DNA from 2 places in the Amycolatopsis speibonae genome. Region 2 is predicted to be linked to the other one. Evidence: riboswitches for the same ligand, from Rfam matches in the RefSeq annotation. Region 2 holds a riboswitch; the other holds the start of a gene.
The links. Region 2 has a riboswitch for glycine ahead of gcvP (aminomethyl-transferring glycine dehydrogenase). Riboswitches for the same ligand answer to the same signal wherever they lie in the genome.

Region 1: linked by a shared signal. The riboswitch ahead of gcvP (aminomethyl-transferring glycine dehydrogenase) and the one ahead of gcvP (aminomethyl-transferring glycine dehydrogenase) in region 2 are both predicted to bind glycine.

What each region holds. Positions count from the first base shown of each region.
Region 1 covers NZ_JBHRWK010000058.1:25,888-33,149, forward strand. The annotation lists gene aspS (aspartate--tRNA(Asn) ligase) at 1-200, shown strand, start outside; gene ACFOSH_RS30925 (general stress protein) at 293-817, opposite strand; gene ACFOSH_RS30930 (glutamine synthetase family protein) at 1,045-2,409, shown strand; gene ACFOSH_RS30935 (gamma-glutamyl-gamma-aminobutyrate hydrolase family protein) at 2,390-3,103, shown strand; gene ACFOSH_RS30940 (aldehyde dehydrogenase family protein) at 3,100-4,464, shown strand; gene ACFOSH_RS30945 (3-oxoacyl-ACP reductase) at 4,465-5,232, shown strand; glycine riboswitch at 5,581-5,682, shown strand; gene gcvP (aminomethyl-transferring glycine dehydrogenase) at 5,726-7,262, shown strand, end outside.
Region 2 covers NZ_JBHRWK010000005.1:13,836-21,097, reverse strand. The annotation lists gene ACFOSH_RS02140 (CDP-alcohol phosphatidyltransferase family protein) at 1-590, shown strand, start outside; gene gcvH (glycine cleavage system protein GcvH) at 654-1,037, shown strand; gene garA (glycogen accumulation regulator GarA) at 1,163-1,630, shown strand; gene ftsR (transcriptional regulator FtsR) at 1,627-2,388, shown strand; gene ACFOSH_RS02120 (bifunctional nuclease family protein) at 2,607-3,080, shown strand; gene ACFOSH_RS02115 (TetR/AcrR family transcriptional regulator) at 3,471-4,085, opposite strand; gene ACFOSH_RS02110 (MerR family transcriptional regulator) at 4,383-4,964, shown strand; glycine riboswitch at 5,011-5,107, shown strand; gene gcvP (aminomethyl-transferring glycine dehydrogenase) at 5,278-7,262, shown strand, end outside.

The DNA of each region.
Region 1 (7,262 bases), on a different contig from region 2:
CCGACTACGCCGCCGCGCTGGCCGCTCGCGGGGAGTCGCCGGAGCCGTATCGGGACTATCTGGCCGTCTTCGCGCACGGGATGCCGCCGCACGGCGGGTTCGCGCTCGGTCTCGAACGCTGGACGGCCCGGTTGCTCGGGCTGCCCAATGTCCGCCAGACGACGCTCTTCCCGCGCGACCTGCACCGCCTGACCCCCTAGCGGATGACATGAAAGGGTCGTTCAGGACATTTTTCGTCCTGAACGACCCTTCATGACACATCGGCCCAGCGATCGAACTCAGCGGAACCGCGTCAGTGGATGAAAGCGCTCCTGGCGGCCAGGTCGGCCAGCAAGGCGCGGCCCTTCTCGGCGTTGCGCGGCTGTGCCAGGACGTCGTAGCGCCGGGCGACCAGCTGGCTCTGCGAGATGAACCCGCGCTTGTTCTTCGAAGCCGCGTACCCCAGCGCGCCGAACAGCAGGTTGAACCCGATACCGCCGACGAGGCCGACGAGGATCGGCACCAGCCCTGCCCCCGGGTTCAGCAGGCTCAGCACGAGACCGAGGAACACACCGAACATCGCGCCCGACAGTGCCGAGCTGGTGAGCACCTTGCTCCAGCCCATCCGCCCGGCGATCCGCTCGACGAGGATCGGTTCGACACCGACGATGGTGACGTCGGTGATCGGGAAGTCCGTTCCCGCGAGGTGGTCGACCGCACGCTGCGCATCGGAGTACGACTCGTAGGAGCCGATCGGCCACCCGCTGGGCAGCGTCGGAAGCTGAGCCCGCCCCTGGGGCTCGGTGAACGTGGTCTGCTGCGTGAATGCCTGTGTCATTCCTTCTCACCTCTCTTGATCCGTACAACGTTCCGGAGGTACGGATCTCCTCCCGTCCGGCGGGATTCACAGCATCTTCTCAGCCGGGCATCGCAGACAATCCGCCCAGGGATCAACTACAGTCCGCAATGGATAACAAACTAGACCATTGACCGAGTTGACCGTGTCGGGCCGACCCGGTAGGAAGAAGCCGCAAAGGTACCGCTTCGAACCTTTAGGTGAGGCTGATGGCGAACAGGCGCGGCATGCTCACGCTGGATCGGCTCCGGGAACTGGTCGAGGACGGCACCGTCGACACGGTGCTGGTGGCGATCACCGACATGCAGGGCAGGCTGCAGGGCAAACGCTGCGCCGCCGAATACTTTCTCAACGAGGTCGTCGAGCACGCCACCGAAGCGTGCAACTACCTCCTCGCCGTCGACGTCGACATGAACACCGTCGACGGCTACGCGATGTCGTCCTGGGAGACCGGCTACGGCGACTTCGTCATGCGCCCGGACTTCGACACACTGCGCCTGCTCCCGTGGCAGGAAGGGACCGCGCTCGTCCTCGCCGACCTCGAACGGGTGCAGGGCGGCGCCGTCGCCCCCTCGCCGCGTCAGATCCTGCGCGGCCAGCTCGACAGGCTGGCCGCCCTCGGTCTCGCCGCGTACGTCGGCACCGAGCTGGAGTTCATCGTCTTCGACGACACCTTCGAGTCGGCCTGGGACAAGCGGTACCAGGACCTCCGCCCGGCCAACCAGTACAACGTCGACTACTCGATGCTCGGCACCTCGCGGATCGAGCCGCTGCTGCGCCGGATCCGCAACGACATGGGCGGCGCGGGGCTGTACGTCGAGTCTGCCAAGGGCGAGTGCAACCCGGGCCAGCACGAGATCGCCTTCCGCTACGCCGACGCGCTGACCACCTGCGACAACCACAGTATCTACAAGACCGGGTCCAAGGAGATCGCCGCGCAGGAGGGCAAGAGCCTCACGTTCATGGCGAAGTACAACGAACGCGAGGGCAACTCCTGCCACATCCACATCAGCCTGCGCTCCACCGCGGGTGAAGCCGTCCTGGCGGGCGACGGCCCCGGCGGGTTCTCGCCGCTGATGGAGCACTTCCTCGCCGGTCAGCTCGCCGGGCTGCGCGAGCTGACGTATTTCTTCGCGCCGAACATCAACTCCTACAAGCGTTTCGTCCCCGGCAGCTTCGCGCCGACAGCCGTCGCGTGGGGCACCGACAACCGCACGTGCGCGCTCCGCGTCGTCGGGCACGGAGACTCGCTCCGCACCGAGAACCGGGTCCCCGGCGGCGACGTGAACCCGTACCTCGCGGTGTCCGCGCTGATCGCGGCCGGGCTGTACGGCATCGAGAACGAGCTGGAGCTGGAGGCGGAGTTCCACGGCAACGCCTATGGTTCCGACAAGCCGACCGTGCCGACGACCTTGCGGGAGTCGGCGGCCCTGCTGGACCGGAGCGAACTCGCCAGGACAGCGTTCGGGGACGAGGTCGTCGACCACTACCTGAACGCGGCGAAGGTCGAACTCGCCGCGTACGACGCCGCCGTCACCGACTGGGAGAGGATCCGTGGCTTCGAGCGCCTCTGAACCGATCATCGGGCTGACGTCCTATCTGGAGCCCGCGAAGTTCCTGGTTTGGGAGACCGAAGCCGCGCTGCTGCACCGGGTCTACGTCGACGGGATCGTCGCGGCGGGCGGCGTACCGGTCCTGCTGCCGCCGGTGAGCGGGGCGCACGATCGGCTGATGTCCGCTGTGGACGGTCTCGTGCTGGTCGGCGGCGCCGACGTCGACCCGGCGCGCTACGGCCAGGAGCAGCACCCGACGACGTACGTCCGGCCGAACCGGGACGCGTTCGAGTTCGGGCTGCTGCGGTCTGCTTTGGACAGTGGCAAGCCGGTGCTGGGCGTATGCCGCGGGCTGCAGGTGCTGAGTGTCGCGCTCGGCGGGACGCTCGCCCAGCACCTGCCGGACACTGTGGACAGCAAGGATCACCAGCCCGCGCCCGCGACCTTCGGCACCACTACGGTGACCCTTGCCGAGGGCAGCCGGGTCGCGTCGATCCTCGGCACCGAGACCAAGGTGCCGTGTTACCACCACCAGGCCATCGACAGGCTCGGCGACGGGCTGGTCGCGACAGGCTGGGCCGCCGACGGGACCATCGAGGCGGCCGAACTGCCCGGCGAGGAGTTCGTACTCGGCGTCCAATGGCATCCCGAACAGAACCCTGACGACACAAGGCTTTTCGAGGCACTCGTAACAGCTGCGAAGGAGCGAGAATGACCACGTTCGAGGTGATCAACCCCGCTACCGAAGAGGTGGTGAGGTCGGTCGAGCTGACCTCGGCCGAGGAGACCGACGCGGCGATCGCCCGCGCGCACGCGGCGTTCCCGGCCTGGCGTGCGGTGGCCCCCGGCGACCGGGCGCGGCTGCTGCGCCGGTTCGCCGACGCCGTCGACGCCGACATCGAGAACCTCGCCCAGCTTGAGGTCGTCAACGCGGGCCACACGATCGGCAACGCGCGCTGGGAGGCGGGCAACGTCCGCGATGTGCTGACGTACTACTCGGCGTCACCCGAACGGTTGAGCGGTAAGCAGATCCCGGTCCCCGGCGGGGTGAACATGACGTTCCACGAGCCGCTCGGCGTGGTCGGGGTGATCGTGCCGTGGAACTTCCCGATGCCCATCGCGGGCTGGGGGTTCGCGCCCGCGCTCGCCGCCGGGAACACCGTCGTGCTCAAACCCGCCGAACTCACCCCGTTGACCGCGATCCGCCTCGGCGAACTCGCCCGCGAGGCCGGGATCCCTTCGGACGTCTTCCAGGTGCTCCCAGGCAAGGGATCTGTGGTGGGGCAACGGTTCGTGGAGCACCCGGCGGTGCGGAAGGTGGTGTTCACCGGCTCCACCGAGGTCGGCAAGCAGATCATGGCGGGCTGCGCCGCGCAGGTGAAGCGGGTGACCCTGGAACTCGGCGGCAAGAACGCGAACATCGTCTTCGCCGACGCCGATCTGGAGAAGGCCGCGGCCACCGCGCCGTACGGCGTCTTCGACAACGCCGGGCAGGACTGCTGCGCGCGGTCACTGATCCTGGTCCAGGCGAGCGTGTACGAGAAGTTCATGGAGCTGCTGGAACCCGCGGTGAACGGCGTCGTCGTCGGGGATCCGCGGCTGGAGGTGACCGAGATGGGGCCGCTGATCTCGGCGGGACACCACGCGAAGGTTTCGTCCTATGTGGACGACTCCGCGCCGGTCGCCTTCCGGGGCAGCGCGCCCGTGGGGCCCGGGTACTGGTTCGCGCCGACCGTCGTCACCCCGCCGGACCTGCGGCATCCGCTGGCGTCGGACGAGATCTTCGGCCCCGTCGTCGCGGTGGTCCCGTTCGCCGAAGAGGCGGACGCGGTGACCATGGCCAACGACACCGAGTACGGCCTGTCCGGCTCGATCTGGACCCGCGACGTCGGCCGCGCCTTCCGCGTCGCGCGTGGCGTCGAAGCCGGGAACCTTTCGGTCAACTCGCATTCGTCCGTCCGGTACTGGACGCCGTTCGGCGGATTCAAGCAGTCCGGGCTGGGCCGTGAACTCGGGCCGGACGCTGTCGACGCCTTCACCGAGACCAAGAACGTCTTTATCAGCACGGAGGATTAAATGGTGCAGCGTTTCGAAGGCCGCGTCGCGGTCATCACCGGCGGGAGCAGCGGCATCGGCCTCGCCACCGCGCGGCGGCTGGCGAGCGAGGGCGCGAAGGTCGTCATCGGTGACATCTCCGCCGAGGCGGGCGAAGCCGCGGCCGACGAGGTCGGCGGCCTGTTCGTGCAGGCCGACGTCACCGACGCCGACCAGGTCGAGGCCCTGTTCCAGACCACTGTGGACCAGTTCGGCTCGGTCGACGTCGCGTTCAACAACGCCGGCATCTCCCCGCCCGAGGACGACTCGATCCTCACCACCGGCATCGACGCGTGGGAGAAGGTGCAGAAGGTCAACCTGACCTCGGTGTACCTGTGCTGCAAGGCGGTGCTGCCGCATATGCGGCGCCAAGGCAAGGGCTCGATCATCAACACGGCTTCGTTCGTCGCGGTGATGGGCGCGGCGACGTCGCAGATCTCCTACACCGCGTCCAAGGGCGGCGTGCTGGCGATGAGCCGGGAACTGGGCGTGCAGTTCGCGCGGGAGAACATCCGGGTCAACGCGCTGTGCCCGGGGCCGGTGAACACGCCGCTGCTGAAGGAACTGTTCGCGAAGGACCCCGAGCGGGCCGCGCGGCGGCTGGTGCACGTGCCGGTCGGGCGGTTCGCGGAGCCGGAGGAGATCGCGGGCGCGGTCGCCTTCCTGGCGAGCGACGACGCCTCGTTCATCACCGCTTCGCAGTTCCTGGTGGACGGCGGCATCTCGGGCGCCTACGTCACCCCCCTCTGACCTGCCGCATTTCGTCCTCTAAATGCGTTTTGCCTGCTCGCGAGGTCCGTGAAGGCCTCCTTCCCTACGCTCAAGGTAGGGAAGGAGGCCTTCACGGACTGCCGAGGCTTCGTCACTGATGGAGAACGCCTGAACCGGACCCGGTCGTCCGGGCACGCCGGGTGTCCGGGCGAACGGGAGAAGTGACGTGCCCGGCCAGAAGTAGACGTGCGCTGAACACGCCAGGTACGGTGTGCGCACAACTGCAGATCGGGCCGTCGAGCTGGAGCGGGAGAGCCCTCACGAACGTGGTGGGGCACCGAAGGAGCAAACTCCCCGGAATCTCTCAGGTATCCACTACCGCTTCCGCGAGGCCACTCTGGAAAGCAGGCGCGCAAGTGCGCCTCACCCAAGGTGAAAGCCACCCTCAACGGTGGTGAAACTCTCAGGTGCCATGACAGAGGGGGAGTTCCCGGCGCACCGGTCTATCCGGCGCCTGACCCAAGGAGCTCCCTTGACCAGTACGTCCTTCGACGACCGGCACATCGGCCCCTCGGAGTCCGAGCAGGCCAAGATGCTCGCCGAGGTCGGCTACGGCAGTCTCGATGCCCTGGTGCAGGCCGCGGTGCCGTCCGCGATCCGGGTCACCCGTGACCTCGAACTCCCGCCCGCCGCGTCCGAAGAGGACGCCATCGCGGAGCTCCGCGCGCTCGCCGCGCTCAACAAGCCGATGACGCAGATGATCGGCCTCGGCTTCCACGACACGGTCACCCCGGCGGTCATCCGCCGCAACGTGCTGGAGAACCCGGCCTGGTATACGGCGTACACGCCGTATCAGCCGGAGATCTCGCAGGGCCGTCTCGAAGCCCTCCTCAACTTCCAGACCATGGTCTCCGAACTGGCCGGTCTCGCCACCGCGAACGCCTCCCTGCTCGACGAGTCCACCGCGGTCGCCGAGGCCGTCATGCTGATGCGCCGCGCGTCGAAGGTGAAGTCGAACAAGGTCGTCCTCGACGCCGAGTGCCTGCCGCAGACCATCGCCGTAGTCCGCACCCGCGCCGAGGCCATGGGCGTCGAGGTCGAGGTCCGCGACCTGCTCACCGGGCTGCCGGAGGAGTTCTTCGGCGTCGTCGTCCAGTACCCGGGCGCTTCCGGCGTGCTGCGCGGCGCGGGCTTCTACTCCGCCATCTCCGAGACCGCGAAGGCCGCCGGTGCGCTGTACACCGTCGCCGCCGACCTGCTCGCCCTCACGCTGGTCACCGCGCCGGGCGAGTTCGGCGCCGACATCGCCGCCGGTTCCACCCAGCGCTTCGGTGTCCCGCTCGGCTACGGCGGCCCGCACGCCGGGTACATGGCCGTCCGCGCCGGGCTCGAGCGTTCGCTGCCGGGCCGCCTCGTCGGCGTCTCGGTCGACGCCGACGGCAACCCCGCGTACCGCCTCGCCCTGCAGACCCGCGAGCAGCACATCCGCCGAGAGAAGGCGACCTCCAACATCTGCACCGCGCAGGTCCTGCCCGCCGTGCTCGCCGCGATGTACGCGGTCTACCACGGTCCGGACGGCCTCAAGCGCATCGCCGCCCGCGTCCACGAGCTCGCCGCCGGACTGGCCGACGCGCTGCGCGCGGGCGGCGTCGAGGTCGTCCACGAGGGCTTCTTCGACACCGTCCTCGCCCGCATGCCCGGACAGGCCGAAGCGGTCGTCGCCGTCGCGCGCGAGAACGGGATCAACCTCGGCCCGGTCGACGCCGACCACGTCCGCATCGCCGTCGACGAGGTCACCACGCCCGCGATCATCGCCAAGGTGCTCAACGCTTTCGGCGTCGAAAACAAGGCCGAAGACGCGCAGGCCCTGCCCACCGGCCTGCACCGCGAGAGCGAGTACCTCACCCACGAGGTCTTCCACTCCCACCGCTCCGAGACCGCGATGCTGCGCTACCTCCGCAGCCTGTCCGACCTGGACTACGCGCTCGACCGCGGCATGATCCCGCTCGGCTCCTGCACGATGAAGCTCAACGCCACCACCGAGATGGAGCCGATCAGCTGGCGCGAGT
Region 2 (7,262 bases):
TGCTGCGGCAGGCCCTGAACGTCCCCAACATGCTTTCGATCCTCCGGCTCGCCGGGGTGCCGGTCTTCCTCTGGCTGCTGCTCGGCCCGAAGGAGGACGGCTGGGCGCTCGGGCTGCTCGTGTTCAGCGCGCTCACCGACTGGCTCGACGGCAAACTCGCCCGCTGGCTCAACCAGATGTCGAGGCTCGGCCAGCTGCTCGACCCCGCCGCCGACCGGCTCTACATCCTCGCGACGCTCATCGCGTTCCTCATCCGCGACATCGTCCCGTGGTGGCTGGTGGTCCCGCTGGTCGTGCGCGAGGCCGTGCTGGGCGTCTGCGTGCTGGTGCTCCGCCACCGCGGGTTCGCCCCGCCGGAGGTCACCTACATCGGCAAGGGCGCCACCTTCGTGCTGATGTACGCCTTCCCGTTCCTGCTGGTCACCCAGGGCGGCTCCGACATCGCGGCCATCGCCCGGCCGATCGGGTACGCGTTCACGGCGTGGGGCGCCGTCCTGTACGTCTATTCGGGCGTGCTGTACGTCGTCCAGACGACCCGGGCGCTGCGAACGGCCGATCCGGCGGGCTCACGGGAGGCGCCGGGCGCGTGACCGGGCGGGATGCGAAACTGCGCGCGTCGGTTTCGAGCGAGAGCATCGGAAAGGGGAGCGGCGTTGTCCACTCCAGAAGAACTGCGCTACACCGAGGAACACGAGTGGGTCTCCGTCCGTGACGGAGGGCTCGTGCGCGTGGGCATCACGGAGTACGCCCAGGACCAGCTCGGTGACGTGGTGTTCGTCGAACTGCCCGAGGTCGGCAAGCAGGTCGGCTCGGGCGACGCGTTCGGCGAGGTCGAGTCGACCAAGAGCGTTTCGGAGCTGTTCGCCCCGCTCGACGGCGAGGTGGTCGCGGTCAACGACGCGGTGACCGACTCACCCGAGCTGATCAACAGCGACCCCTACGGCGAGGGCTGGCTGATCGAACTCCGTCTCGACGACGCGAGCTCGGTCGAATCCCTGCTCGAGGCGGAGGCGTACCAGGCGCTGATCAAGGAATAGCCGCAGGCCGCGGCCCTCCGGGAAGAGTAGGGGGAGCCGCGGGCCGGAGTTTCGATCAGGCACGGTACGTTTGACCTCCACACGTTCTTGAGTAGTGGCAACACACATGCGTTAGGAGAGCTCAGGTGAGCACGAACGACGGGCCCGGCGTTCCCCCGGAGCAGTCTCCGGAGCGGACTTCTGTCTTCCGGGCCGACTTCCTGGCCGACGTCGAAGGCACTGAGGCTCCTCCGGCTGCCGAGGCCCCCGTCCAGGGTGTGGACGCGCTTCCCGCGGGTTCCGCGCTGCTGGTCGTCAAGCGCGGCCCGAACGCGGGTTCGCGCTTCCTGCTGGACCGCGACACCACCAGTGCGGGACGGCACCCGGACAGCGACATCTTCCTCGACGACGTCACGGTTTCCCGGCGGCACGCCGAGTTCCGCCGTGAGGGTGGCGAGTTCGTCGTCATCGACGTCGGCAGCCTCAACGGCACCTACGTCAACCGCGAGCCGGTCGACCAGGCCGTCCTCGCCGGTGGCGACGAGGTGCAGATCGGCAAGTTCCGCCTGGTCTTCCTGACCGGCCCGGGTTCCGGGGGCCAGGGGGCACGGTGACGGCGGCCGGGCGGCCTGATCGGGATGCGTCGCAGCGCGATGGGTTGAGCATCGGGGCCGTGCTGGCACAGCTGCGCGGCGACTTTCCCGATGTCACCATCTCCAAGATCCGGTTCCTCGAGGCGGAGGGTCTGGTCCAACCGGGCCGGACCCCGTCCGGGTACCGGCAGTTCGCTCCGGCGGACGTGGAGCGGTTGCGGTTCGTCCTGTCCGCCCAGCGGGATCACTACCTCCCGTTGAAGGTCATCAAGGAACAGCTGGACGCGGCGGATCAGGGCGCCGCGCCTTCGGCGGAACTGCCCAAGCCGCCGCGGAAACTCGTTTCGCTCGAAGCCCCCGGGGAAAACGGCGGACTGCCGTCCCCCGGGGACTTCGAGACCGATCGCGAGATCAGGCTGACCGAGGAAGATCTGCTCCGCCAGGCAGGCATCGACGCCGCTACCCTGGCTGAGCTGCGGCAATACGGTCTCGTCCGCCCAGGAGCGGCGGGTTTCTTCGATCCCGACGCGGTCCTCGTGGCGAAGACCGTGAAAGCGATGACCGAATTCGGTATAGAGCCGAGACATCTGCGTGCCTTCCGGGCCGCGGCCGATCGCGAGGTCGGCCTGCTGGAGCAGATCGTGACCCCGGTGTATCGGCATCGTGACGAGGATGCCCAGGCGAGGGGCGACGAGGTCGTCCGAGAGCTCGCCGCACTGACCGTGGCGTTACATACGCTCTTGGTGAAGGCCGGAATACGGGCTGTCACGGGCGGTTGAGTGGTTCCGGGGACCGGAAACCGCCGTGAGGCCACTTGTCAATGACTGAATGTTCGGCATCCAATGCCGTACCGTGGAGTTGGGTTTGCCGCGGGCGAACCGGGAATGTCGGAGACAGCGAGCACAGCGCTCGGAAGACGGGTAGCGTCGGGACTGCCGTCGCTTGGTCGTCGAGACAAGCGTTGCGGCCCGTGCGCACGAGAGGGAGGCGAAGCCCGATGAGCGAGATGCGCGTCGTCGGCGTGCGGGTGGAGCTACCCGCGAATCAGCCGATCTTGTTGCTGCGGGAAACCGAAGGCGAGCGTTATCTGCCGATCTGGATCGGCTCGGTCGAGGCCACGGCCATCGCCTTGGAGCAGCAGGGAGTCCGCCCGGCCCGTCCGCTCACCCATGACCTGCTCAAGGAGGTCATCGGGGCGCTGGGCCGCGAGCTGGAACAGGTCGTCATCACCGATCTGAAGGAAGGAACGTTCTTCGCGGAACTGGTCTTCGACGGGGACATCCGGGTTTCGGCGCGACCGAGCGATTCGGTGGCACTGGCGCTGCGGGTGGGGGTGCCGATCCACGCCGTCGACGCGGTGCTGGAGGAAGCGGGCCTCATCATCCCCGACGAGCAGGAGGACGAGGTCGAGAAGTTCCGCGAGTTCCTCGACTCCGTCTCGCCCGAGGACTTCCGCGGCGCGGACACCTGATCACATCCTGAAATCTTGAACGAAGGGGCGGCGCCGGTGGCGCCGCCCCTTCTTCTTGCGTGTGGTGATTCTTCGGCCAGGTGCGCGCCGAGGGTGTCTTGGGTGCCGGGCTCTGGCTGGGGTTGCTCGCCGGTCCGGTCCGTGAAGGGCCCCTTGCCTACCTTGAGGGTAGTGAAGGAGGCCTTCGCTACCCTCCAGATCGCCACGCTGGCCCCAGCAGTCACAGCGGCTGCGCGTGAAGGACCCCTTCCCCAAGTACGTGAAGGGGGCCTTCACGTACTTCAAACGAGCCAAGGGCTCGGAACCGAGTTGGTCCAGATGGTCGTGAGTGTCTCAGGTCGTCAGAACGACCCAAAACGCTCACGACTGCCCCCCGGCGGCCCCGGGACCTCAGGCCGCGGTCGCCTTGACGAACAGGTCCGCCAGTTCCCGCCCGTACCGCTCCAGGTCCGACTTCGGGTCCGCCGCGAACTTCGCGGCGACACCGTCGACGGCCTGCGCGATCGACAGCGCCATCACGTCCGCTGCGAAGTCGCCGAAAGAGCCGTCCTGTTGCCCCTGCCGCAGCTGGCGTTCGAGCCGCCCGGTCCGGAACTCCTCGACCATCGGCGCCGACATGAACCAGCCCTCGGCGTCCGAGCCGCTCGACCCCAGCTCGACCATGACCCGCACCAGTTCCGGGTACGAGCCGAGGAACGCGATCTCCGATTCGATGTAGCCGCGCAAGAGCCCGGCCCGGTCGGTCGTGCCCTGGATCCGCTCCTCGAGGAACTTGTCCTTCATCCCGGTCGCGGTGGTGACCACGGCCTGCATCAGGCCGGCCTTGTTGGTGAAGTGGTACGAGATGATCCGGGTGCTGGACAGCCCGGCCCGTTCCTTGATCTTCGCGAACGACGTCTTGTGGTAGCCGAGCTCGGAGATCGTCGCGATAGTGGCGCCGATGATCTGGGCCCGCCGCGCGGCTTCGGTGACCGACAGCCCCAGCTCCGCCTGGACCTCTTGCATGGCACTTTGGGTGGAGGGGTTTACTTGCATGAGTAAAAAATAACACGGCTGAGTAAAAGTGGCAAGAGCGCGGCCGAACGGGGGACTGGCGCTGGCAAGCCTCAAGAAGAGCTTGAGGTCGACCGCGCGTCGCGTTGACCGCTTTGCCGGACGCGCTTACCGTCAATGGAGGTAAATCGCCAAGGTGTGATTCGGATGTCTGGGGCATTCGTCTTGACGGTTGACTCCGGTGCGGACTCACGTGGGTCCGCGCGGCTTTGTTCGCCGGCCGCCAGGTCGGGCGAGGGGAGGCATGGCGTGGTCGAGGCTGGTAGCCCTCAAGAGCCGCTCGTTCCGGTCGCTGACGGCGAGCAGGGCGAGCTGTTCCCAGACTCTTCCCTCCCGGACGAACTCGTCGGCTACCGCGGTCCCGCCGCCTGTCAGATCGCCGGGATCACCTACCGGCAGCTCGACTACTGGGCCCGGACGAAGCTGGTCGCGCCGAGCATCCGCACGGCGCACGGTTCCGGTTCGCAGCGGCTCTACTCGTTCAAGGACATCCTCGTCCTGAAGGTCGTCAAGCGCCTGCTGGACACCGGCGTCTCCCTGCAGAACATCCGCGTCGCCGTCGATCACCTCCGGCTGCGTGGCGTCCGCGACCTCGCCAGGGTCACCCTGTTCTCCGACGGCACCACCGTCTACGAGTGCACCTCGCCCGAAGAGATCGTCGATTTACTCCAGGGCGGACAGGGCGTTTTCGGCATCGCGGTCAGCGGGGCGATGCAGGAGATCAGCGGCACCATCCACGAGTTCCAGGCCGAGCGGGCCGACGGCGGCGTGATCGAAACCGTCACGCCGGACGAGCTCACGCAGCGCCGTAACGCACGTCGCACCGGCTGATCATGAGGCCGCGTGAGCGGCAGGGTAGGCTCACTTCCGCGGTCGACGAATCCGCGCGGGAGAGACCGAGCCGATAACAGCTCGGCGCCGAAGGAGCAAGTCCTCCCCGGAACCTCTCAGGCACCCTGGACCGCGCGGACTAGACGCCTCTGGAAAGTGAGTCGCCAGGTCACCACCTGGCGGCCCCGCCGACGGTGCAAGCCCGACTCAACCCACGGGCGAAACTCTCAGGCGCCCCATGGGGGTACGGACAGAGTGGGGAGGGCCAGGACAAGCCGTCCCGGCCGCACCCCCGCGTCTTGGGAGGTCCCCGATGGAGCCCGTGTCACTGGCCGCCCTCGAAACCGGAACCCCCTTCGCGGACCGGCATATCGGTCCCGGTGCCGAAGAGCTCGCGCGCATCCTCGACGTCGTCGGCGTCGCCTCTCTCGACGAGCTCGCCGAGCGGGCCGTCCCCGCGTCGCTGCGGGAGTCGGCGACACCGCCGGAGCTGCCGCCGCCCGCCACCGAGACGGGCGCGCTCGCCGAACTCCGCGCCCTGGCCGCGCGCAACCGGCCGATGGTCCAGATGATCGGCCTCGGTTACCACGACACCGTGACCCCGCCGGTGATCCGCCGCAACGTGCTGGAGAGCCCGGCCTGGTACACCGCGTACACGCCGTATCAGCCGGAGATCTCGCAAGGCCGCCTCGAAGCGCTGCTCAACTTCCAGACCATGGTCGCCGACCTGACCGGCCTGCCGATCGCCAACGCGTCGATGCTGGACGAGGCGACCGCCGCGGCGGAGGCGATGACGTTGGTCCGCCGCGCGGGCAAGGCGAAATCGAACCGGTTCGTGGTCGACGAGGACACCCTGCCCCAGACGATCGAGGTCCTGCGCACCCGCGCCGAGCCGCTCGGGATCGAGCTGGTGACCGCGGACCTTTCCCAGGGCATCACCGGACTCGGCCTCGGCGGCGACTTCTTCGGGGTACTGCTGTCGTATCCGGGCGCTTCGGGTGCCGTCCGCGAGTGGGACCACACCATCGCCGAGGCCAAGGCACTGGGCGCGGCCGTGGTGATGGCGGCGGACCCGCTGGCCCTGACCCTGCTGCGGTCGCCGGGCGAGCTCGGCGCCGACGTCGCGGTCGGGTCGACGCAGCGGTTCGGGGTCCCGATGGGCTTCGGTGGACCGCACGCGGCATATCTCGCCGTCCGACAGGGCCTCGAACGGCAGCTGCCGGGGCGACTGGTGGGGGTGTCGAAGGACGCCGACGGCGCGCCCGCGTACCGGCTCGCGCTCCAGACCCGCGAGCAGCACATCCGCCGCGAGAAGGCGACGAGCAACATCTGCACCGCCCAGGTGCTCTTGGCGGTGATCGCGTCGATGTACGCGGTGTACCACGGTCCCGAAGGCCTGCGCGCGATCGCGAACCGCGCGCACCGGATGGCGACCGTGCTCGCGGCTGGGCTCGCCGAAAGCGGTGTCGACGTCGTGCACTGCGAGTTCTTCGACACCGTCATGGTTTCCGTCCCCGGCCGGGCGGCAGGGGTCGTCGGCACGGCACGGGAACTCGGGGTCAACCTCCGGCTCGTGGACGCGGATCACGTCGCCGTCGCCTGTGACGAGACGACGACCCGCGAGCATCTTTCCCTGGTGTGGAAGGCGTTCGGGGTCGCGGTGTCCGATGTGGACTCCCTCGACGCGGACACCGCCGACGGTTTCCCGCCGGATCTGCGCCGCACGAGCGACTACCTGACCCATCCCGTCTTCCACGCGCACCGTTCGGAGACGGCGCTGCTGCGGTACCTGAGGGCGTTGTCCGACAAGGACGTCGCGCTCGACAGGAGCATGATCCCGTTGGGCTCGTGCACGATGAAACTCAACGCCACGGCCGAAATGGAGCCGATCACCTGGCCCGAGTTCGCCGGTCTGCATCCGTTCGCGCCCGCCGAAGACGCGGCCGGACTGCTCACCGTCGTGAAGGATCTGGAGCGGTGGCTCGCCGGCATCACCGGCTACGACGCGGTTTCCCTGCAACCGAACGCCGGAAGCCAGGGCGAGTTCGCGGGACTGCTGGCGATCCGGGCCTACCATCGCGAACGCGGGAACGCGGCGCGTGACGTCTGCCTGATCCCGTCGAGCGCGCACGGGACGAACGCGGCCAGCGCGGTGATGGCGGGCATGCGGGTGGTCGTCGTGAAATGCGACGACGAGGGCAACATCGACCTCGGGCACCTCAAGTCCACCGTGGACGAGCACGCGGCCGATCTGGCCGCGATCATGATCACCTATCCCTCGACGCACGGCGTCTACGA